One region of the Leifsonia sp. Y878 genome, then DNA from elsewhere that is predicted to be linked to it. Evidence: predicted binding sites of a transcription regulator. Region 1 holds the regulator's gene; each other region holds the start of a gene.
The links. The regulator LexA, encoded in region 1, represses DNA repair genes until DNA is damaged. The targets are predictions, from matches to a motif close to TCGAACANNTGTTCGA.

Region 1 (5,536 bases):
CACTACCTGAGCTTCATCCAGCGGGCTAGGGAAGCTGGCGTTGAATTCCCCATCCTGCCCGGCATCATGCCGGTGACCAGCCCGGCCAGGCTCACGCGCATCCTGCAGCTCTCCGGCGAGGAGCTGCCCTCTGAGCTCTCCATCCAGCTGGAGATCGAGCCGACCGACGAGGGCAAACGAGAGATCGGCGTCCAGCACGCCGCCGCCCTTGCGCAGGAGCTCGTGGCCGGCGGCGCCCCCGGCTTGCACCTGTACGCGTTCAACCAGCACCGCACGGTGCTCTCGGTGCTCGAACGGGCCGGGGCCCTCCCCACCAACTACCAGCCATCTGACCGACAGCCCACCACCGCAGTATCTGCCTCAACAGTCAAGGAACCAGCATGACAACCACTCCCGCATTCCCGACAGGCACCATCCTCGGATACCCGCGCATCGGCCGCCGCCGCGAGCTGAAGAAGGCTGTTGAAGCCTTCTGGGCCGGTCGCATCGACGAGGCCACCCTCGAGCAGACCGCGGCTGACCTCCGCGAGGCCACGCGCGCCCGCCTCGTTGCACTGGGTCTCGGCCGGGATGACTCCTCGATCCCCGAGTCATTCTCGTACTACGACCAGGTGCTGGATGCCGCAGTGACAGTGGGCGCCGTCCCCGCCCGCTTCGCTGGGTTGGTCGACGCAGACGGCCGCATCGACCTCGCCGGTTACTTCACGCTGGCACGAGGTGAGGGCGACAACCTGCCGCTCGAAATGACCAAATGGTTCGACTCGAACTATCACTACCTGGTGCCGGAGATTGGCCCTGAGACCAACTTCACCCTCGCGAGCGATCGGATCGTGCGTGAATTCGAGGAGGCAGCCGCCGCCGGTTACCTGACCAGGCCCGTCATCGTCGGCCCGGTCACGCTGCTGGCCCTCAGCAAGCCCAGCGATGAGGCCCCAAAGGGCTTCGTGCCGCTCTCGCGACTCGACGACCTGATCCCGGTCTACGCCGCGCTGCTCGCCCGTCTGGCGGATGCCGGTGCACAGTGGGTGCAGCTCGACGAGCCGGCTCTCGTCAGCGAGAGCATCGAGGTTCCCCGCAGTGAGGTGTACGGGGCCGCCCAGTTCGCCTACTCGGTGCTCGGACGACTGGAACAGCGCCCCGCGATCTTCGTGGCCGCGCCGTATGGCAGCCTCGACGACGCCCTCCCCGTGCTCGCAGCGGCCCCCATCGAGGCGATCGGCCTCGACCTCGTTCGCGGGCAGGTGCCGGAAGCCGTGGCAGGCCTGGCCGACAAGGTACTTGTCGCCGGTGTGATCGACGGTCACAACATCTGGCGGGGCGACCTCGCCGCCGCTTTCAACACGGTGGCCGCTGTTGCCGAGCTCAGCCCGCGCGTCGCCGTGTCCACCTCGACGTCGCTGCTGCACGTGCCGCACGACGTTGAAGACGAGTCAGAGCTCGGCGACGACCTCAGCAGCTGGCTGGCCTTCGCCGACCAGAAGGTGGCGCAGGTGGCCACCCTGGCGCGGGGCCTCGCCGACGGCACGGCGGCGATTCAGGCTGAGTTGGATGCGGCATCCGCTGCCCTGGCCGCCCGCCTTGCCGCCCCTGGCGTGCGTGACGGTGCCGTGCGCACCCGCGCAGCCGGCCTGACAGACGCGGACTTCAACCGCGGCGACTACGCCGCGAGGGTCACAGCACAGGACGCGGCTCTCGAGCTGCCGTTCCTGCCGACCACCACGATCGGGTCGTTCCCGCAGACCGGAGAGATTCGGCGCGCCAGGGCCCAGTTGAACAAGGACGAGCTGACCCTCGAGGAATACACCGCCCTCATGCGTGCAGAGATCGCCAGGGTCGTCGAGCTGCAGGAAGAAATCGGCCTCGATGTTCTCGTGCACGGTGAGCCGGAGCGCAACGACATGGTGCAGTACTTCGCTGAGAACCTCGACGGTTTCGCTGTCACCCAGAACGGTTGGGTGCAGTCGTACGGCAGCCGCTGCACGCGCCCGTCGATCCTCTGGGGCGACGTGTCGCGCCCGAAGCCGATCACCGTCGACTGGTCGGTCTACACGCAGTCGCTCACCGAGAAGCCCGTCAAGGGAATGCTCACCGGACCGGTGACCATCCTGGCGTGGTCGTTCGTGCGCGACGACCAGCCCCTCGGCGAGACGGCCCGACAAGTGGCGTTGGCCCTCCGCGACGAGATCGGTGATCTCGAGGCCGCCGGCATCAAGATTGTGCAGGTGGATGAGCCTGCCCTGCGCGAGCTGCTCCCGCTCAAGAAGAAGAACCAGGCCGACTACCTTGACTGGTCTGTGGGCTCCTTCAAGCTGGCGACCGCCGGTGTGGCTGCCGTCACGCAGATCCACACCCACCTCTGTTACTCGGAGTTCGGGGTCGTCATCGATGCCATCCGCAACCTGGATGCCGATGTCACCAGCATCGAGGCCGCCCGGTCGCGCATGGAGGTCGTCAGCGACATCCAGAGCAGCGGATTCGACCACGGCATTGGGCCTGGCGTGTACGACATCCACTCGCCTCGCGTGCCGAGCGTGACAGAGGTCACTGAGTTGATCAATCGGGCGCTGGAGTCGATCCCCGGCCGACAGGTCTGGATCAACCCTGACTGCGGCCTGAAGACCCGCGGCTACGACGAGACGGTCGACTCGCTCCGCAACATCCTGGAGGCGACGCGCGCCGTGCGCGCCGCGTCAGAGGTCGCTGTCTCCGCGTAATCGCGGCGGTGGCGCGGCCACACATGGAAATGGTCCCGGCTGGAATTCCAGCCGGGACCATGTGTCGTTGGTCGAGGAGCGAGCGTCAGCGGGTGTCTCGAGACCTCGCCGGTGCTGGTTTCGAGACGGCCCTGGCGGGCCTCCAGAAGCAGCGGTATTAGGCAGCAGCGGGATTAGACGGAGCGGAGTACCGCGACGACCTTGCCGAGGATCTCGGCGAAGTCACCGACGATGGGCTCGAAGTTGCTGTTGCGGGGGAGTAGCCAGGTGTGGCCGTCGCGCTGCCTGAAGACCTTGACCGTTGCCTCATTGTCGAGCATGGCGGCGACGATCTCGCCATTCTCTGCCGTCTTCTGCTGGCGCACGACAACCCAGTCGCCGTCGCAGATGGCGGCGTCGATCATTGATTCGCCGACGACCTTGAGCATGAACAAGTCACCCTTGCCCACCAGCTGGCGGGGGAGCGGGAAGATCTCGTCGATCTGCTGGTCGGCCGTGATGGGGATGCCGGCAGCAATGCGGCCGACGAGCGGCACCATTGCGGCGTCACCGATCTGGGCGCTGGGGAAGCCCTCCTGCTCGGCGATGGTCGCATCTTCCGGCGCCTGCGGGATCTCGATCAGAATCTCGAGGGCGCGGGGACGGTTCGGGTCACGGCGGAGGTATCCACTGAGCTCCAGCTGGTTGAGCTGGTGCGTCACGCTCGACAGCGACGCGAGTCCGACGGCATCGCCGATCTCGCGCATGCTCGGCGGGTAGCCGCGCTGGCTCACTGAGCGCTGGATGAAGTCGAGGATAGCCAGCTGCTTCTCGCTCAGGCTCTTCCGTCGCCTGGTGCCGCTCGCGCCAACCTTGTCGTTCTTGTTGCGTGAACTGCTGGTGTCTTGCGTCACTGTCCTCGCCTCTCATGCCTGTGGTGCGCTGTGCGAATGGCACGTCCGCTTGAATGTCGGTGGTGTCTGGTTGAGTACAACCGAACAATCGAAACTGTATCTGGCACACCCCTATTCGGCAAACGTTTGTTCGAGTGTGTCGCACATTTCTTTTTGGTAACAACCGCACACATGCTTGATTGTTCGAATAATCGAATATATATTCGGAACATAGATTCGTACCTGGCTCTCCCGGCCGAGAGCCGGGTACGTCCTTACCTGGAGGTTCGACATGAACGCAGTAGTGTGCATCGGAACACGTTCCACCGTCTCGCCCTTTGGCGGGGTACCCACAGCAACACCAATCACACCAGCCACAACCCCACGTCCCGTCGTGGCGACAACTCGCCTGCGTCTGACGCGGCGGGGTCGCGTCGTCTTCACGACGCTCGCAGCCGCTCCTCTTGTTGCGGCGGCATTCTTCCTTGCCCTGAGCGGTGGCGTTGCAGAGGCCTCAGGGGCCGGCACGGCCTCCGGTGCGGCCGACTTCGCCTACATCACGATCTCCGCGGGGGAGACCCTCTGGGAAGTTGCCGAATCACTGGCACCCGCCGCCGACCCGCGTGACGTCATTGCCGACATCGTCAACCTCAACCAACTGGCGAGTGAAGACGTGCAGCCCGGCCAGCGGCTGGCTCTGCCTGCGTCCTTCTAGGCGCGACGTTTCGCCGGGCGGCATCGCCTGGTGCGCCGCCACGCTTAGCTGAGAGGTGCTCTCACCTCCCAACGGTAAAGTTGGGCGAGTGACCAGCCTCGATGACCTTCCCCTTCGCGATGACCTCCGTGGTCAGACCCCATACGGCGCTCCGCAGAAGAGCGTCCCCGTTGCCCTCAACGTCAACGAGAACACGCACCCCATCCCAGAGGCTGTCGCGCATGACATCGTCGCGTCACTGGCCCGTGCGATCCTGACGGTCAATCGTTACCCAGACCGCGAGTTCACCGAACTGCGGGACGGTCTGGCTCGCTACCTCGGTCACGGCCTCACCCGCGACAACATCTGGGCGGCGAACGGCTCCAACGAGGTTCTCCAGCAGGTGCTGCAGGCGTTCGGCGGGCCTGGGCGAACGGTGCTCGGCTTCGCTCCCACCTATTCGATGTACTCGATTCTCGCGTCGGGCACCGGCACCCGCTGGGTAGCCGGCGACCGCGATGCCGATTTCGAGCTCTCTCCTGAGACTGCTGCCGACTGGGTGCAGCGCACGAATCCCGATCTGGTGTTCCTGTGCTCGCCGAACAACCCGACGGGTACCCCCCTTTCTCTCGACACCATCGAAGCGGTCTACAACGCCACCACCGGCATCGTCGTGGTTGATGAGGCCTATGCAGAGTTCGCGCCGGTCGGTGCGGCCAGTGCGTTGACACTGTTGCCGGGCCGGGAGCGCCTGTTGGTGTCTCGCACGATGAGCAAGGCGTTCGCATTTGCCGGTGCTCGCGTCGGCTATCTGGCCGCCGATCCGGCCGTCGCCGATGCGCTCCGCCTGGTGCGCCTGCCGTACCACCTGTCCGCGCTCACGCAGGCCGCCGCGAATGCCGCGCTCGCCCACTCCGGCGAGATGCTCGCCATGGTCGACGAGATCAGGGGACAGCGCGACCGCCTGGTCGTTGAGCTGGAGAAGCTCGGGTATGCGCCGCACCGCAGCTGGAGCAACTTCGTGCTGTTCGGCGGTGTGAAGGACCCGCACGCGACGTTCCTCGCGCTGTTGGATGAAGGCATCCTGATTCGTGACGTGGGAATCCCGAACCACCTGCGGGTGACGGCGGGGACCGAGGCGGAGACATCTGCCTTCCTAGACGCAATCGCGCGTGTCGACGCGCCCGAAGCCCAATAAACTAGCGACATGAGCTCACTTCCTGTCGCCTCGCACCGCACCGCTACCCTGCAGCGGA
Region 2 (5,536 bases), on a different contig from region 1:
GGCGTGCACGGCAGTATCTCGGTCGCGCAGACGCTGCTGGCAGCCGGCCTGGTCGACGAACTCAGGCTCGTGATCGCGCCGACAATCGCGGGCGTCGGGCGGAAACTCCTGGTTGGGGTGCCGCCGATTCGTCTCGCCCCGATCCGAAGCGTGATCTCACCGTCTGGCTACCTGATTCTGGACTACCGCGTCATCGAGTAGGCGTCCCGCCTAACCGAGCCCGTCGCGGGAGTCGACTGTGGGCACAGTCGAGGGGTGGTTGCTCTTCCGGGCGAAGCCGGGAGTGGTCTCAGGCGTCCGGACTGCCTTGGCCGGGCAATCGTTGCTGGCCTGCAGCGTGGCGTCGCCCGAACATCCATCCGCCGCCGAATGAGAGCGATGCCACCCCGACAGCGAGCAACACGATCCCGATCTGACGCTGGGACGTCAACAGCTCGCCCGACGGAACGAAGGTCGTGTCGCTGAGCGGCGAGTAGGCGAACCAGCCGAAGCTCGCTTGTCCGCTGGGCACGAGAAGAAGTACCACTCCGATGACGGCCGCCACACTGCCGAGAACCACCATGAATATGCTTATCCACCGCGAGCGGCCTGCGCTGGCACCGCTGCCCTGCCCGATTTGTGTCTCCCCCATGCGGCCATGCTAACTGACCCGCTGAATCCACGCGGGGAGCACCAGTTCAACTCAGCCGGTATCGCTTGGCCGCTCCGGTTCAGCCGGTTCACCGATTCAGTCGGTTCGGTTCAGCCGGTTCGGTTCGGTTCAGCCGGTTCGGTTCAGCCGGTTCGGTTCAGCCGGTTCGGTTCAGCCGGTTCGCGGATGGTCGCGTTGATCGCGTCTATTGGCGAGTTGGTCTGCCATCCGGGTCGGGGACTTCGTTGCCACATGCCACCGTTGGTGTCCGTCCATCCAGATCGGGGCTTTCACCTGAGGCACCCCGTCGACCATCCGGATCTGCCACCCCGACCGGTGAATCGTGCGGTGATGGAACCAACACAGGGTCACGCCGTTACTCACCTCGGTCGGCCCACCGAGCGCAGCCGGGATCACGTGGTGGATCTCGGCCCACGCCGCCGGGCTCTGGCAACCGGGGATGATGCACCCGCCGTCACGAAGTGTGATTGCACGGCGCTGCTGGCCGGAGAAGCACCGGTCGGTGACCCCAAGTTCAATGATCTTGCCCTTCGCATTGATCGTCACCGGTTGCACTCCCCCGGCACACGCCATCTGCTCCACCGTCAGCATTGAAACGGGCGCCACTTGCCCATCAATGTGGCCGGCGCCCGTGCCGGCCAGGAGGTCTTCCTGCCGGACACTCACTAGGACGGTCGGGGCGGCCCCGCCGATCGAGGGTGCTTCGGCGCTTCGCGCGGCGGTGTCAACGACCATCGTGAACAGGTCGTGCCGTAGTTGGTCATTCGTACGGTCGTCACGCTCGAGCACGTCCCGGTCGATCTCTTGCTCCTGCTCCTCCGCGGTCAGAAACTTCACCTGCGCAGTCCGAGGCGACATATACGCATCCATCAGGCGCTGGAACTTCGCGGCCGTCTCCGGCATCAACGCACCCGACACGGGGATGAGACCATCACGCTCGGTCCCGAGCCGGAACCCGCGGTTCAACATCGCCCGCTTCTCATCGGGCTCCAGACCATCCGGGTCGATGAACGCCTTCCACACCTGCGCCTGCAGCAACGTCTCGTCGGCAGCCACCGGGATCGTGGGCTCGTCGTCCGGCCCGATCGGTTGCCCCGTCGCCGCAGCGACCAAGGCTTCCTCGGCAAGCTGGATCTGATCGACAGGGATCCGACCGCGCAACGGGCTGAGTGCCGCAATGATCACTTCGGCGCTGTCCCGGCCGAGCAGCCCGCTGGCTAGCCCGACCGCCACGGCCGGGAACTTCGCTGGGAACGCCGCCCCGTCCAACCCGTACTGGGTGCGGACGTGGTCACCCAACCGGATGCGCTTGGCGATGGTCTTCGCTGACACGCCTGTGAGCCGTTCCAGCAGTTCGGTGCCGCTGCGGCATCCGCGCTTGGACGAGAGCCGCTCAGAGACCTCCAGCGTCTTCCGCGACCGCTCCTCAATCTCCGCAGCGACCGCAACCTGGAACGCTTCCCCGCACCGGACAACCCGCTCGCCGGCCACGGCAAACTGCAGCAGCTCCTCATCGCTCGCACCACGGACCTTGGCACAGGGTTCGGTCGCCGTGAACTCATCGGGAAACGCCTGCAGAATGCCAATCGTGGTGCGGGATTCCTCATCTGTGAGCATAACTCAATAGTACAACTGTTCGATAGGAATGGCGAGCTTTTCTCATAACATGCGCGAATTTGTTCGAATTTCGGCTTAGCAAGTAAGCACGCGGTCGCCTCGCTCGCGAAGTCGGGCAATCTCCGGCACCAATGTCGCTGCTCAACCGCTCGCGGCATCCGTTGGAAAGCCCTTCGAATTGAGCAGACTATTCGTTCCCAGTGCAGAGTGTCCACGAGATGCCGAATGAGAGCGACGCCATCCCAACCATCACGAATGCTGCTCAGACGCTAGGACCCTTAGTGCAGCGGATGAGACAGCCACACCGCATGACTCACCCGTGCTGCAACAACGCCTGCAGCTGTTCGACGACCAGGTCGGGACGAGAAACGAACGGATGGTGCCCGACTGAAAGCTCGACAGAGCGTGTCGCCCGGTTCGCGTGGAAGCGTTGCAACTCCACCGACGTGCTGCGATCCTGCCCGCAGATGATGTACGTGGAATCGATCCCCTCCCAGCCGGCAGCACTCGTCGGGGTCATGAAGGCCCCGGCGGCCTGTGCCGTCACCCGCTCCCACGCCTGGCGCTGGGTCTGTTCGTCGGCGTCCTGAAGGAATCGAGCGCCGAACGAGGTTTCGTCGTAGCCAGACACGCTCAGCGTGCCGTCCCCATTGTCGCCAATGGACACCGGGTCGCTCTCACCGCTCATGAGCGCGCCCTGAGACTGTCCGATGTCGGGCAAATACGACGATACGTAGAGCAGGTGCGCAACCGCGGGATGCTGGCCTGCTTCGGCGATGACGGTGCCGCCGTAGGAGTGACCAACGACGATCGCGGAGTCGACATCGTCGAGTGCGCGGCGAAGGGCCAGTGCGTCAGCAACCAGGCCGCCGGAAACCTCCTCGGGCCCGGTCTCGCCACAGGAGGGCAGCAGAACGGCTCTGCTTTGGATTCCGGTGCGTTCCCGGAGCAGCTCCGCGGACCGCTGCCACCACCACTGCCCGTCACGCACTAAAGCACCGTGGACGAAGATCAGTTCCATTGAGGGTTCCTTCCGTTTCCGTGAACCGCACGCTCGTTCAGCCTGAGCGGAACGCTCTGATCGGGACGATGGCGCACGTTGACGGTATCGCTCCAGTGACAGTTACGTGAGAAATTCAGCTCACGGCAGCAAAAACTCATACTTCGCACGGGGCAATGGCGCTCGCGAAGCGGACAGCGAGCTACGGGCAGGTTTGCCAGAGCGGATGAGTCGCTCGCCGTGTACACCCGAAAGAGCGCCGAATCGGCGGCCCGGCTCAAAGCTCTCCGAGTTAGTCATTGCGCAGGGGCGACGAGGCTGTTAGTGTCGAACCGGTTCGATTCGAACCGGTTCGATAACTAGTCAACGGAGACCTTCATGGCGACAATCGGAGATGTAGCTCGCGCCGCGGGCGTGTCGCGGAGCACCGCGTCGTACGCGTTATCGGGCAAGCGTTCCATCTCCGCGGAAGTGCGCGCGAAAGTCGAACAGGCAGTTCGCAATTTGGGCTACACGCCGAACGCAGGAGCCAAGGCACTAGCGACCTCGCAGACGAAGGTGATCGGCCTGCTTGCTCGCTTTCTTGAGGATGAATTCGCTCCCGCGATGCTTCAGTACATCCTTGGAGTCACCAACCGTGCCCGTGAACGCGGATACGACACATTGCTTCTCACCGATGAAGACGGCGTCTCCGCGCTGAAGCGCATCTCAGATTCGCGGATGGTCGACGGCTTCATCCTGCTGAACGTCGCCGAAAATGACGACCGCCTCGGCATACTCCGCGATGCCGCCCAGCCTGGCTCCCTGGTGGGGCTCCCCGGCGATCCGACGGGCATCGACGCGTTCGACCTCGACTTCGTCGCTGCGGGACGTCTTATGGTCGAGACGCTGCAGGGTCTTGGCCACCGAAGCATGATCCTCGTCTCGCAACCTGAACATGTGCTCGAGCGCGGAGGAGCTTACGTCTGGCGTCTCGCAAACGCTGCGCAACAGCGCGCCGAGGAGCTCGGGGTGGAACTTCACCACCACTTTGCCTCGTCGAGTCAGCCGCAAATTGGGAGCGAACTTGCCGCACTGCTCGACGCCCATCCCTCCGCGACCGGCCTGCTCCTGAATAACGAGGCCGCAGCAGCTGCGCTGCCGAGCGTGCTCCAGGCTCGCGGTCTCTCCGCACCGGCCGACATCTCGGTCATCGGCCGCTATTCCGACGATTTCGCCCGCACGTTCTCGCTTCCATACTCAGCAATCGACAGCGCCGCCGACGAGCTCGGTCGCCGCGCGGTCGAGAGCCTGGTCTCACGCATCGAAGGCACTGCAGATGCGGAATCAACCGTCGTAGATCTGATCGCACCCAGGATCGACGATCGCGGCAGTACTGCGGTACCGCCAACCCGCCACTGACACACCAAGAGACCCGGGACCCCGGGCATGTTCAAGGAGGAACACATGATCACCAAGAAGCTTCGAGCGCCGATCGTCGTCGCCATCGCAGCACTCGCCGTCGGCACCCTCGCCGGCTGCTCTGGCTCGAACGGTGCCTCGTCAACCGACGCCGCCGGCACCTACTCCTGGTGGGACCCGTACCCCCAGCACGAAGAAGGCTCCGACTGGGCGAACCGCGTGCAAGCCTGTGGCACCGACGCCGGAGTCACGATCAAGCGCACTGCTTACGACACGACGTCCCTGACGAACCAGGCTCTCCTGTCCGCCCAAGAGGGCACGTCCCCCGACGTCATTCTCCTCGACAACCCAGCTGTCTCCACGTTGGCCGACACAGGGATGCTCACGACCACCGACGAGCTCGGGCTCGACACATCAGGAGTCGACGCGAACCTGCTCGCCGCAGGCGAACTCGATGATGAGGACTATGGCGTGCCTGTCGGGGCGAACACCCTCGCCTTGTACTACAACACCGACATCCTGACGGCTGCCGGCGTCGACCCTGCCTCAATTACCAGCTGGGCCTCGTTGACCGACGCCCTGGCCAAGGTGACGGCGGCCGGACACAAGGGCATCACCTTCGCGGGCATCAACACCGAAGAAGGATCCTTCCAGTTCCTCCCGTGGTTCTGGGGCGCCGGCGCCGACCTCACCGAGCTCGACTCGCCAGAGGCCGTCCAGGCACTCCAGTTATGGACCGACTGGGTGAACAAGGGCTACGCCCCGCAGTCTGTGATCGGCAACTCGCAGAACACCAGCTGGGAGGAGTTCATCACCGGTGACTTCGCATTCGCTGAGAACGGCACCTGGCAGGTCAACAGCGCCGC
Region 3 (5,536 bases), on a different contig from region 1:
ACGATGACGTCTTTCATCAGGCGCCGTTCAGCTGGGCGGATGCCTCGTGCACGAGAGAAACCACACGCGTGAGTACGGCAGGGTCGGTCTCCGGCGGAACACCGTGTCCGAGGTTCAGCACGTGCGACGGCGCGGTGCGCCCGCGCTCAAGCACGTCGAGGACGTGCGCTTCGAGCACCGGCCACGGCGCAGCCAGCAGCGCAGGGTCAACGTTGCCCTGCACGGGGACCGTGCCGCCGAGGCGACGGTTGGCCTCGTCGAGTTCAACGCGGTAGTCGACGCCAACCACATCGGCCCCGATATCGTGCATTGCCTTCAGGAGCTCGCCGGTGCCAACGCCGAAGTGCACGATAGGCACGTTCGTGCGCACAGACTCAGGGTCGGCGGCCGCGTCGCTTGAGCGGGTTTCGTAGGTGAGGTCCTGCACGTGCGAGATGGCCAGAGCGGATGCCGGCGCGACGTACTTCGTGTAGTCGGCGAGCGAGAGCGCCCCTGCCCAGGAATCGAACAGCTGGGCCGCGCTGGCGCCGGCGAGCACCTGGGCGCGCAGGAAGCGACCGGTGACCTCGGCGGTCCAGGCCATGAGCGCCGCCCAGGCCTCAGGCTCTGAGTGCATGAGGGTGCGGGCGTGGATGTGGTCCTTCGACGGACCGCCCTCGACGAGATATGCCGCGAGCGTGAATGGTGCGCCGGCGAACCCGATCAGCGGGGTGGTTCCGAGCTCGTCGGTGGTGCGGGTGACCGCCTCGCGGATGGGGGCGAGGGCGGCGTCGAGAACGCTCGGGTCAAGGGCGGTCAACTCACGGACATCCGCTGCCGTGCGCACGGCCTTGCCGAGCACAGGACCCTTGCCTGCGACGATCGAGACGTCGACACCCACGAGCTTCAGGGGAACAACGATGTCGCTGAAGAAGATGCCGGCGTCGACACCGTGACGACGCACCGGCTGCAGGGTGATCTCACTGGCCAGTTCGGGGTTGAGGCAGGCCTCGAGCATCTGGGTGCCGACCCGCAACTCGCGGTATTCGGGCAGGGATCGACCGGCCTGGCGCATGAACCAGACCGGGGTGACATCCGGCCGGGTGCCCTGGTAGGCGGTGATGAGTCGAGAGTCCGCGGTCAGTCCGGCGGAGAGTGGGTGTTGCGCGTCGAGGTTCACGCCCTGAATTCTGTCAAACATCGCTGACCGATGCACGATGGGCGCCGACGCTGGGTGATCGCTGAGAGTTCGGCTCCCTCTCTCCCAGCAACGGGAAGTATGCTCAATCAGTGCTGATTTGTCTTTCCGCCAGCCACAAGAACTCCAGTTTTGAAGTGCTGGAGAAACTTTCTGTGGGCGCCACCACCGTTGCGAGTGGCATGCTCGAGCGCCACAACGCCTTGAGCGGAGCCGTTGTCGTCGCCACCTGCAACCGCTTTGAGGCCTATCTGGACCTCGACGAGCCGTTCGGCGTCTCCCCGCTTCCTGCCGTGTACTCGGCCATCGATGCCGTGAGCGAGAGCACCGGCGTTGATGCGGGAGTCCTCCGCGACACCCTCGACTTCGTGCACGGCAACAGCGTGCCAGAACACCTCTTCGCCGTGACCAGCGGCCTCGAATCCGTCGTCGTCGGCGAGGGCGAGATTGCCGGCCAGGTGCGCAGGTCGCTGGAGCAGGCTCGCGAATCGGGCACCACCAGCCCAGAGCTTGAGCGGTTGTTCCAGCGGGCATCCCGCACCTCACGCGGTATCAAGAACCGCACAGGCATCGGCACAGTCGGCCGTTCGCTCGTGCGCCTCTCGCTCGAACTCGCTGAAACGCGTATCGAAGACTGGTCATCCACCCGGGTGCTGCTAATCGGAACCGGTCGCTACGCCGGTGCATCGCTGGCCGCCCTGCGCGATCGCGGCGCCGAGAACGTGAGGGTCTACTCGCCCTCAGGTCGCGCCGAGAAGTTCGCACTCTCCCACGACATCGAGGCCGTCACTGAAGCGGGCTTCAGCCAGGCCGTCGGTGACGCAGAACTGATCGTCACGTGCACCACGGTCGATCACCACGTGATCACCGCAGCGGTGCTGCACGCCGGCAGGGCTGTCGACGCTGCGGCTGTTGCCGTGGCGGCTGCCGCCGCGGCCGCGGCTTCTGCTTCTGCTTCGGCTTCTGCTTCGGCTTCCGCTTCCGCTTCGGCTTCGGCTTCGGCTTCGGCTTCGGCTTCGGCTTCGGCTTCCCTTGCTTCCGCACTGGTCGCGAGCGATCCCATGGCGATCAAGACCTGCCCGGTCACCGGCCAATCAGGCACGGTGACGGCCATCAACACCGTCAGCGAACTGAGCGCAGCGACCGCGGACGGTGCCGACCTCGATTCGGGTACCGCTGCAGCGGCATCCGCTGTCGTGACGGAGCTCGGAACCCTGACCGCGCCTCCCGCAGAGGCAGCTCCTGTCGAGCCGGTCGAACGACGCCAGCTCATCATCGACCTTGGTCTCCCCCGCAACGTCGACCCCGATGTCGTGCACGTTGAGGGCGTCGAGCTGCTCGACCTTGAAACCATCCGCCTGCACGCGCCGATCGAAGAGCTGAATGCCACGAGCGACGCCCGCAAGCTGGTGACCCAGGCTGCGCGCAAGTTCACCACGGTCTCCAAGGAGCAGAGCCTCGCGCCCGCGGTTGTCGCCCTGCGCTCGCACGTGTTCGACATCCTCGAGGCTGAAATCGAACGCGCCCGCAAGCGCGGCGACGACTCTGAGCAGACCGAGTCTGCGCTTCGCCACCTGGCCGGCGTGCTGCTGCACACCCCCATGGTGCGTTCAAGGGAACTGGCCGGCGCCGGCGAGCACGACGCCTTCCTCGGCGGTTTGAACGCCCTGTTCGGCCTTGACGTCGAGCTCACTTCTGACCTCACCTCCGACCTCGACTCCGGACTCTCGCGAGGCGAGGGCGCCGCGTCGTGAGCCACGTCGCGCCGACCGGCCTGACCACGCTGCCGTACTACGCGCATGCCACCCGCACCGAGAGGTTGCTGCTGCGACCACTCACTGAAGCGGATGCCGACGACGTCTTTGAATACCAGTCACGTCCCGACGTGGTGCGCTACCTTCCCTGGCCCGTTCGTGACAGGGATGAGTCGCTCGAGCACACCCGCACACGCGCCGGCTTCACCCGGCTCGAGGACGACAACGACGCCATGATTCTGGCCGCGGAGCTGGTCGGTGAGCCTGGTGATTCGGGTGAGGCTGGTGAGCGTGGTCGCGTCATCGGCGACCTGAGCGTGTTCCTCACCAGTGGCGCCAACGCCCAGATTGAAATCGGGTGGGTCTTCCACCCCGACTTCCGGGGCAAGGGCTACGCGACGGAGGCGGCCAAGGCCCTGCTCGAGCTCGCGTTCACCGAGATTGGCGCACACCGGGTCTCGGCCAGGCTCGACCCGCTGAATACGGCATCCGTTGCCCTGTGCCGCCGACTCGGCATGCGCCAGGAGGCGCATTTCGTGGAGGGCGAGATCTTCAAGGGCGAGTGGGGCGACCTGGCCGTTTGGGCGATCCTCGACCGCGAGTGGGCAGCGACCCGCTAGCTGTGGCGCGCGTGTGGCCTCCGCCCGCTTCTTAGTTCCGTTGATTGAGGAGCGAGCGCCAGTGAGTGTCTCGAAATCCAGCGACCCAATCCGTGGAACCGTAGCGTCTACCGAGTGCCGGCATGCGCAACACTGAACTCTGTGGTGGCTCTCGGCATCAAAAACAAATGTTCGAACACCTATGAGAAAGTCTCGCTTTAATGTTCGAACAGCAGTACTATTGAAACATGCTCACCATCGAGGATGCCCGCACAGCTCTAGACATGCTGCAGACATTCACCGAAGAGTATGCCGAGATGCGCCCATGTGCCGGCGTCCCCGGTCTGAGTGAAGACGATGTTGTGGCATTGGCGGTTGTGGCGGAGCGTGCCGGCCGGTGTGTTGATGCCCTTCGCATCGCGGTAACCACCGATATTGATGAGCGGTCCCGACCGACGCTGGAGGTATCGGAGCGACTCTCCTCCAAGCGCGGGTGCCGTAATTCGATTGAATTGTTGGAGCGGTTGACGTTGGTGTCGCCGAAGACGATCGCGAAGCGGATTCGGTTGGGCAGGCAGGTGCGCACCCAGTACGGGTTGGATGGCATGGCGTTCCCGCCGAAGTTCCCCGCTGTCGCTGCCGGCCTGGCCGGTGGCCAGCTCGGCCTGGACAGTGCCGAGGTGATCGTGGGCACGTTGGCTCCCTTGCTTGGTCGCATCGAGGTTTCTGCGGTGCAGGAGGCAGAGGCGGCGTTGGTTGCCGCGGCGACCGGGGTCCCGATCGAGTCGGGCGCCGAACCGACAACCCCGGAGTCTGCGGGTCTGATCGAGGTGCACGCGCTGGTGTGGAAGTCGTTCATCGACCCAGACGGTGTGGAACCCGATGAGAAGCGGGCGATGCATAACCGGGCGTTCCGGATGGGGCAGGTGCGAGATGGTCTGGTGCCGGTGTCTGGCGGGTTGATGCCGGAGGTCGCCGGGAAGGTGCAGCGGCTGATGGACGCGTATATGTCCCCGCGGACCGCGCAGGTGAAGTTTCTCACCGAGGAGGAACAGGACCGACAAATCGACCAAGACTCGTTGGAGCGTGATGACCGCACCCGAGACCAGCTTGGCCACGACCTGCTGGCCATGGTCGTTGACAGTGCGGCTCGGAGCGCCGAGGCGCCGACGATCGGCGGTGCGTCCCCGACGGTGATGGTCAGTGTGCGACAGGAAGACCTCCTCGCAGGCACGGGCGCCGGCCACATTGACGGGCAGTTGGCCCCCATCTCGATCCTCGCCACCGAGCAGATGATCTGCACCGGAGGTGTGCAGCCAGTGACGATCAACGCGAAGGGCAAGATCATCGAACTCGGGGTCACCGACCGGTGCTTCACCTCGCAGCAGCGCCGGGCAATCACCCTCCGCGACGGCGGCTGCATCATCCCGGGCTGTCAAAGCCCCGCCGCCTGGGCGGAAATCCACCACGTCATCCCCGCCGCACTCGGCGGGCCAACCGATGTCAGCAACGGCGTAACCCTGTGCTGGTTCCACCACCGCACGATTCACCGGTCGGGGTGGCAGATCCGAATGGTCGACGGCGTCCCAGAGGTCAAGGCACCGGTGTGGCTCGACGGGCATCAGCGATGGCATGTCGCTACGAAATCTCCCACCAGGTTGGCCGATCAACTCGCCGACCAGCACCGACGAACAGGCTAGGCCGCTGCACCCCGAGACAGCAGCGGCGCGGTTTGAGACCATTGATCTATGCGCGCTGTCTATTTCGATGAGTTCGGTGTTCTTCCCGTCGTGCGGGAGGTCCCGGACCCGGCACCGAGCGACGCCGGCGTTGTCGTACGCGTTGAAGCGACCGGGCTGTGCCGCAGCGACTGGCATGGCTGGCTCGGGCATGACAGCGACATCCATTTGCCGCACGTTCCTGGCCACGAACTCGTCGGCGTGATTGAGTCCGTCGGGCCCGCTGTGCAGAACTTCCGCGTTGGCGACCGGGTGACCGTGCCCTTC
Region 4 (5,536 bases), on a different contig from region 1:
GTAGTGACGCTCGTTGAGGCGCCAGGAGCGCTTGACGTCGATCCAGGCGCGGTCGGCCTGCTCAAGAGCGAGATTCGCCGTCGAGATGGCGCGGGTCAGTACAGAAGTGTGCACGATATCGGGCAGGATCTGCGCTTCGGCGAGCAATTCGCCGGCACGCCTGGCCTCGGTGATGCCCTGTTCGCTGAGCCTTACATCCACCCAACCGGTGAAGAGGTTCTGCTGGTTCCACAGGCTGTTTCCGTGACGAAGAAGAATGAGAGTGTATGGGGCAGACATGTCATCCACTCTAGCGAGTGGACAATAGAGGTATGCCTGTTGGAACCATTACGCGCGGCACAACGAACACGAATCGCTTGCGTCGCGTCGATCGATGGGTTGGTCACCTCCCCGTCCTCCGTCACACCGATGATCCCCTTGTTGTCGACCTCGGCTATGGCGCGAGCGCCGTGACCAGCCTCGAATTACACCACCGCCTGGCGAAGAAGCGAGCGGATGTCGCCGTGCTCGGTCTCGAGATCGACCCAGCTCGGGTGAAGGGCGCGAACGACCAGCTCGCCGAGGTGCGTGCAGGCACGACCGGATTCGCTCCTGATGCGCGTGTCTCGTTCGCCGTCGGCGGTTTCGAAGTGCCGCTCGCCAAGGGACGAAAGCCCGCGGTCATCAGGGCCCTCAACGTGCTCAGGCAGTATGACGAGTCAGAGGTGGTGCCGGCTTGGCGGATGCTGGCACCGCGGTTGCAGCATCACGGCGTGCTGATTGACGGCACCTGCGACGAGATCGGGCGTATCGCTGCCTGGGTGGATGTCACACGCCACGGTCCGGTGCGCTTCTCCATCTCGCTGCGGCTCGCCGACCTCGAACGCCCGTCGATCGTGGCAGAGCGGCTGCCGAAGATTCTGATTCACCGGAACGTGCCAGGGGAACGGATTCACCAGCTACTGGTCGACCTTGACCGGCACTGGCAGCACCAGTCGCCGCTCGCCGCCTATGGACCAAAGCAGCGCTGGGTGGCGACCGTGATGGCCCTCAAGGCGCAGGGCTGGCCTGTACAGGGGACGCCGCATCGTTGGAAGCTCGGTGAACTGACGGTGCCGTGGGCATCCGTTGAGCCGCAGGGATTCGCCTGGAAGTAGCGTGCTCGACGGCCGAACGGCCGTGGTGTGCGGCGGTGTGGACTGCGGCGGCGGGGGTCGTGCCGTGCGCCGTTGTGAGGCCTGCGGTAACTGATGCCCGAGGCGGGGTGTGCAGTGGTGCCGGCGGTGAACGATACATGGGCACAACAGTACGACTTAAATGAGGAAACCTCTAGCTTTATTCGAACATTTAATCTAGAATTGGGGTATGGATCCAGCGCTGGAACACCCCGAACGGCCGGTGAACACTCCCGCCACTTCACACTCCACGCGCTCGGTCTCATCCCTTCCCGCGACATCCCTTCTCGCGGCCTCAGTTCCCGTTGCTTCCACTTCCGCAGCGTCAGTTCCTACAGCTCCGGCTCTTCCCACGGCTTCTCTTCCCGCGGCTTCGTTTCCCGCTGCTCCAGCTCTCGTTGCCTCCACTTCCGCAGCTTCAGTTCTTACTGCTTCGGCTCTTCCCATGTCCTCCTTCGCCGACCGCGCCCTGGCGACCGTCGTTCGGCTCGCTGCGGTACAGCGCGGACCCGTGGACTTCAATTGGTCCCATGCCGAGAAGCAGCTCTCGCGGTGGGTGTTCGAATGGGACGTGCAGCAGGCCGAGGAAGATGCCGCAGAGCAGGCCGCGGAACAAGTAGCCGCAGAGCAGGCGGCAATGCGGACGACTGAGGAGGCGGTCGCTGAGCAGATGGCTGCGGCCCAGGTCCTGGTCGGTGACGTCGGTGGCCCCGGGACGGAGTCCGCGCACGGCGCGATCAACCTCGCGCTCCGGAAAGCGGAGACCGCGCAATCCACGACCGCCCGGTCGATGGCCGTGGAGGTCGCGGCGGCGGCCGAGGTCATACGCCTGGCCCGTAACAACCTCAGCATCTACTTGACGCCGGGCGGGATGAGTGAGCCCGACGCTTTGGACCTGGCCGAACGGACCGCGGCCACCGACCTGAGTCTCCGTTTGCGTCGCTCGCCCGATCAGGTGCGGACCATGGCCCACGAAGGACTGGTGCTCGCCGAGTCGCTGCCGCAGCTCTGGGCACTGTTCCAGGCCGGTCACACCGGGTACGCGCAGGCCCGCGCCGCCGTCAACCATCTCACCGGGTTGACCGACCCGGAGGTCATCGCCCACTACGACACCGAACTTGCCCAGAAAGTCACCGAGCTCTCACCGGAAGCATTCCAACGCAAAGCCCGCACCCTGCAGCAACGCCTTCTCGCAGAGCCCCCTGAGCTCCGTCACGCACGTGCCATGGCTGACCGCCGGGTCGTGATTGAGCCGGCCAACGATGGCATGTGCACGGTTTTCGCGGTGATCAGCGCCGCGGACGGCATCCGGATCAACGCCCGACTCGATGCCACCGCCAAGCGGATCGCGAAGAAGGAAGCGGAAGAAGCCAAGGCTGCCGGAACCGGCAGGGACCGGTGCCGTACCCGGGCGCAGATCCGCACCGACCTGTTCGCCGGCTGGCTCGCGGGCGACGGCACACCGACCGCGGCAAAGGTGCGACCGCTGCTGTTCGTCCCGATCCATGGGCTGCTCGGTGGCACGAAGTCCGCCGAGCAGCCCAGCCGTGCTGGGCAGGCCGACCGCTCCGGGCACGGCGGGAACTCGGGTCGTGAGGGTCACGACGGGCAACTCGACCACGGCGATGTCGACGGGCACACCGGCCCCGCCGATCCAGCTGCCCGGGCAGGCTGGCCGGTCCCATTCGATCAGCCCGCAGTTTTGCAGGGCTACGGACCCATCGACCCCGTCACCGCCGCGCAACTCTTCATCGATGCCCCGGCGTTCCGCCGGGTGGGCACAGACCCGTTCACCGGCGAGATCCTCAGCTTCGACCGGACCCGCTACCGACCCACAAGAGCGCAACGCGAATGGCTCGCCGTGAAATACGGCACCTGCGCACGAACCGGCTGCAACCGGCTCGCCGTCACCGCAGACGTCGACCATCTCAAAGAATGGGTTCGAGACCACGGCCTCACCAACGAAGACAACCTGATCCCGCTGTGCCCATCCGATCACCGGTTGAAGACGCTGACGAAGATCCGGTACAAACGAGACCCAGACGGCAGCGTCACCGTGACCACCCCCACCGGATACGTCGGGATCAACGCACCACCCGATCCACTGCCCCGGCATCCGCTGCCCACGAATTCACTGCTCACGAATTCACTGGCACGTTCGCCACTACTCCGACAGCTGCGGGAATCCCGCACACCACTGCCAGAGAACCCGCCGTTCTAAATAGCGCAGTCTCAATAGTGCAGTTGGTTCCAGCGCACGCGCGCTCATCTGGAGCCAGACACCTTTTCAGGCAGACCACCGCGTCTCAGGCCGGCCGCGTCTCAGGCCGGCCGCGCGCCTCAGGCAGGCTCAAGCCAGGCCGCCCGCGAACTCCCCAGTCGCACGACGGGACCCTGCTCGCGACCAGCGATATCGACCACTGAGCGAGCACGGCGCACCGAGCCATAGTCGCTGTCAACGGTCTCAAGCTCGGGAGCGAGTGCGGCGGCATCCGTTGGCAAAGGCTGCTCTGCGTTGTCGACCACGCCGAGTCCGATCAACGCCTGGGCGGTTGCGGCCAGAGATGCTCCAATGTGCGCGGCCCTGCCATCGGCAAGTGCCGCGCAGATTGCTCCCGCCAGCACATAGCCGGTGGCGTGGTCGAGTGCCTGGGCACGCAACGCGCCTGGTTTGTCGTCGCTGCCCTCGATGACGGCGATCCCCGATGCTGCCTGCACGAGCGAGTCAAATCCGCGGCGTTCCGCCCAGGCGCTGCCTACTGGGTACGCGCTGAGGGAGGCGGTCACGATGCGCGGATGACGCTCGCGCAGGCTGCGCTCATCGAGGCCGAACCGGTCGAGGCTGCCAGGGCGGTATCCGAGAATCACAACGTCGGCTTCGGCCAACAAGTCGTCGAGAAGGGTCGCATCGCGGCGGAGGTCGAGCGTGATCGACCGCTTACCTGCTCCTGTATCGATGTGCTGCACGGCGATCTCCGCCGGATCGACGGGGTCGACCCGCAGCACGTCTGCGCCGAGCAGCGCGAGCGCTCGGCTACACGTCGGCCCCGCGATCACCCGCGAGAGATCGAGCACGCGCGGCGCCCGCCCGGCCGGTCCGCGTGCACCAGTACCAGCGCCACCTGCGGCGGCATCGCCGTCGCCGTTCACGTTCCAGTCCAGCAGCGGCGCTGGGGCGATCACGTCGGCAAACTCCTCTGGGCGGCGCACGCGCACGCAGAGGGCATCGTTGGCGACGGCCAGGGCCTCGGCATCCGCCGCAGACATCCCCGCCAGCACAGCAGCGAACTCCTCACGGCTGGCCGTTTCTTCCAGGCCGAATGCCGCGCAGAGCCGATTCAGGTGATGCGGATAATTCGCGTGCGTGCGCACCCACCCGTCATCCGTTGCAAAGAACCCGCTGAGGGGAGCCCACGCCGCTGCAGGCACTCCGTCGACGCTCAGATAGGTGAAACTGCTGAAGTTGACGCCGACCCTGCGCGGATTGACAGTGATCCGAGGTAGCCCCAGAAGGCGTGCCGCCTGACTGGCAAAGAACGCCACGCTGTCTGTCGCCAGTTCGCCAGCACGCAGTCGCGCCGTGAGGCCCGTTTCGCCCGGGTCGACACGCACCCGCTGCGCCGCCGCGTCATCGACGACCGCAGCGGCCAGGTTCGTAAAGAGGCTGCCCATGCGGTGAGCATACGCCCAGGGGGACACACGCCGAGGCGCGGCTAGCCTCGTTCGGTTGTGGTGATTCCGTTGATGAGCACGGTGATTCCCCATCGAAGGCGTTCGGCGGGTGTGCCTGCAACGATCTCGGCACCGGCGGCGGCGACGTGTGGGAGTTCTGCAGGATTGGCCGAGGCGATGTGGCTAGCGAGATCGGCTAGATCACGGTGGGGGGTCCGTTGCGCCGTGGTGCGCGAGCCCCTTTCTGCAGCCAGGAAGGTTGGATAGGCGAAGAGCAGATCGACGCCCCATGCCGCCTGGCCGGAGGGAACACCGCCCTCCTCGAGCAGTCCGAGGATGGCGTCGACGAGCCGAAGATAGTTGGGGCCCGATGTGTGGGTTGACATTGAGATCCGGGCGATCTCCGGGTGCTCGAAAAGCACTGCCGCGTAGCTCTCGAGGAGGTCGATCAGGCGCGCGAGCCACGGGCCGGACGTGCCGGGTCGCACGTCCGCGAGCAATTCGTCGAGGATCTGCGCGTGGAGGTCAGCGGTGTTCTGCACATAGACGTAGAGCGAGGCGGCACCGGTGTCGAGCGCGGTCGCAATCCGGCGCATCGTGACCTTGTCCATTCCCTCGGCTTCGAGGATCGACACGCCGGCCGCAATGATGCCGGCCCGGGTCAGGGGCGGCTTTGCGGGTCGTTCGCGGCGACTCACGGGGCGGGTTGA

Region 2: a site for LexA is predicted at 2,277-2,292, ahead of AC25Y4_RS15575 (HNH endonuclease signature motif containing protein). Genes of this name have one in related genera too.
Region 3: a site for LexA is predicted at 3,711-3,726, ahead of AC25Y4_RS13425 (HNH endonuclease signature motif containing protein). Genes of this name have one in related genera too.
Region 4: a site for LexA is predicted at 1,319-1,334, ahead of AC25Y4_RS12465 (HNH endonuclease signature motif containing protein). Genes of this name have one in related genera too.

The regions. Positions count from the first base shown of each region.
Region 1 covers NZ_JBYHFS010000002.1:875,416-880,951, forward strand. The annotation lists gene AC25Y4_RS10250 (methylenetetrahydrofolate reductase) at 1-384, shown strand, start outside; gene metE (5-methyltetrahydropteroyltriglutamate--homocysteine S-methyltransferase) at 381-2,714, shown strand; gene lexA (transcriptional repressor LexA) at 2,888-3,607, opposite strand; gene AC25Y4_RS10265 (LysM peptidoglycan-binding domain-containing protein) at 3,981-4,301, shown strand; gene AC25Y4_RS10270 (histidinol-phosphate transaminase) at 4,390-5,478, shown strand; gene hisB (imidazoleglycerol-phosphate dehydratase HisB) at 5,488-5,536, shown strand, end outside.
Region 2 covers NZ_JBYHFS010000005.1:89,832-95,367, reverse strand. The annotation lists gene AC25Y4_RS15585 (dihydrofolate reductase family protein) at 1-201, shown strand, start outside; gene AC25Y4_RS15580 (hypothetical protein) at 290-631, opposite strand; gene AC25Y4_RS15575 (HNH endonuclease signature motif containing protein) at 803-2,269, opposite strand; gene AC25Y4_RS15570 (alpha/beta hydrolase) at 2,583-3,290, opposite strand; gene AC25Y4_RS15565 (LacI family DNA-binding transcriptional regulator) at 3,648-4,670, shown strand; gene AC25Y4_RS15560 (sugar ABC transporter substrate-binding protein) at 4,716-5,536, shown strand, end outside.
Region 3 covers NZ_JBYHFS010000004.1:20,370-25,905, forward strand. The annotation lists gene hemG (protoporphyrinogen oxidase) at 1-17, opposite strand, end outside; gene hemE (uroporphyrinogen decarboxylase) at 17-1,180, opposite strand; gene AC25Y4_RS13415 (glutamyl-tRNA reductase) at 1,315-2,931, shown strand; gene AC25Y4_RS13420 (GNAT family N-acetyltransferase) at 2,928-3,551, shown strand; gene AC25Y4_RS13425 (HNH endonuclease signature motif containing protein) at 3,779-5,230, shown strand; gene AC25Y4_RS13430 (zinc-dependent alcohol dehydrogenase family protein) at 5,279-5,536, shown strand, end outside.
Region 4 covers NZ_JBYHFS010000003.1:281,941-287,476, reverse strand. The annotation lists gene AC25Y4_RS12475 (phosphoglyceromutase) at 1-279, opposite strand, end outside; gene AC25Y4_RS12470 (class I SAM-dependent methyltransferase) at 312-1,136, shown strand; gene AC25Y4_RS12465 (HNH endonuclease signature motif containing protein) at 1,600-3,375, shown strand; gene AC25Y4_RS12460 (CoA transferase) at 3,495-4,826, opposite strand; gene AC25Y4_RS12455 (TetR/AcrR family transcriptional regulator) at 4,868-5,536, opposite strand, start outside.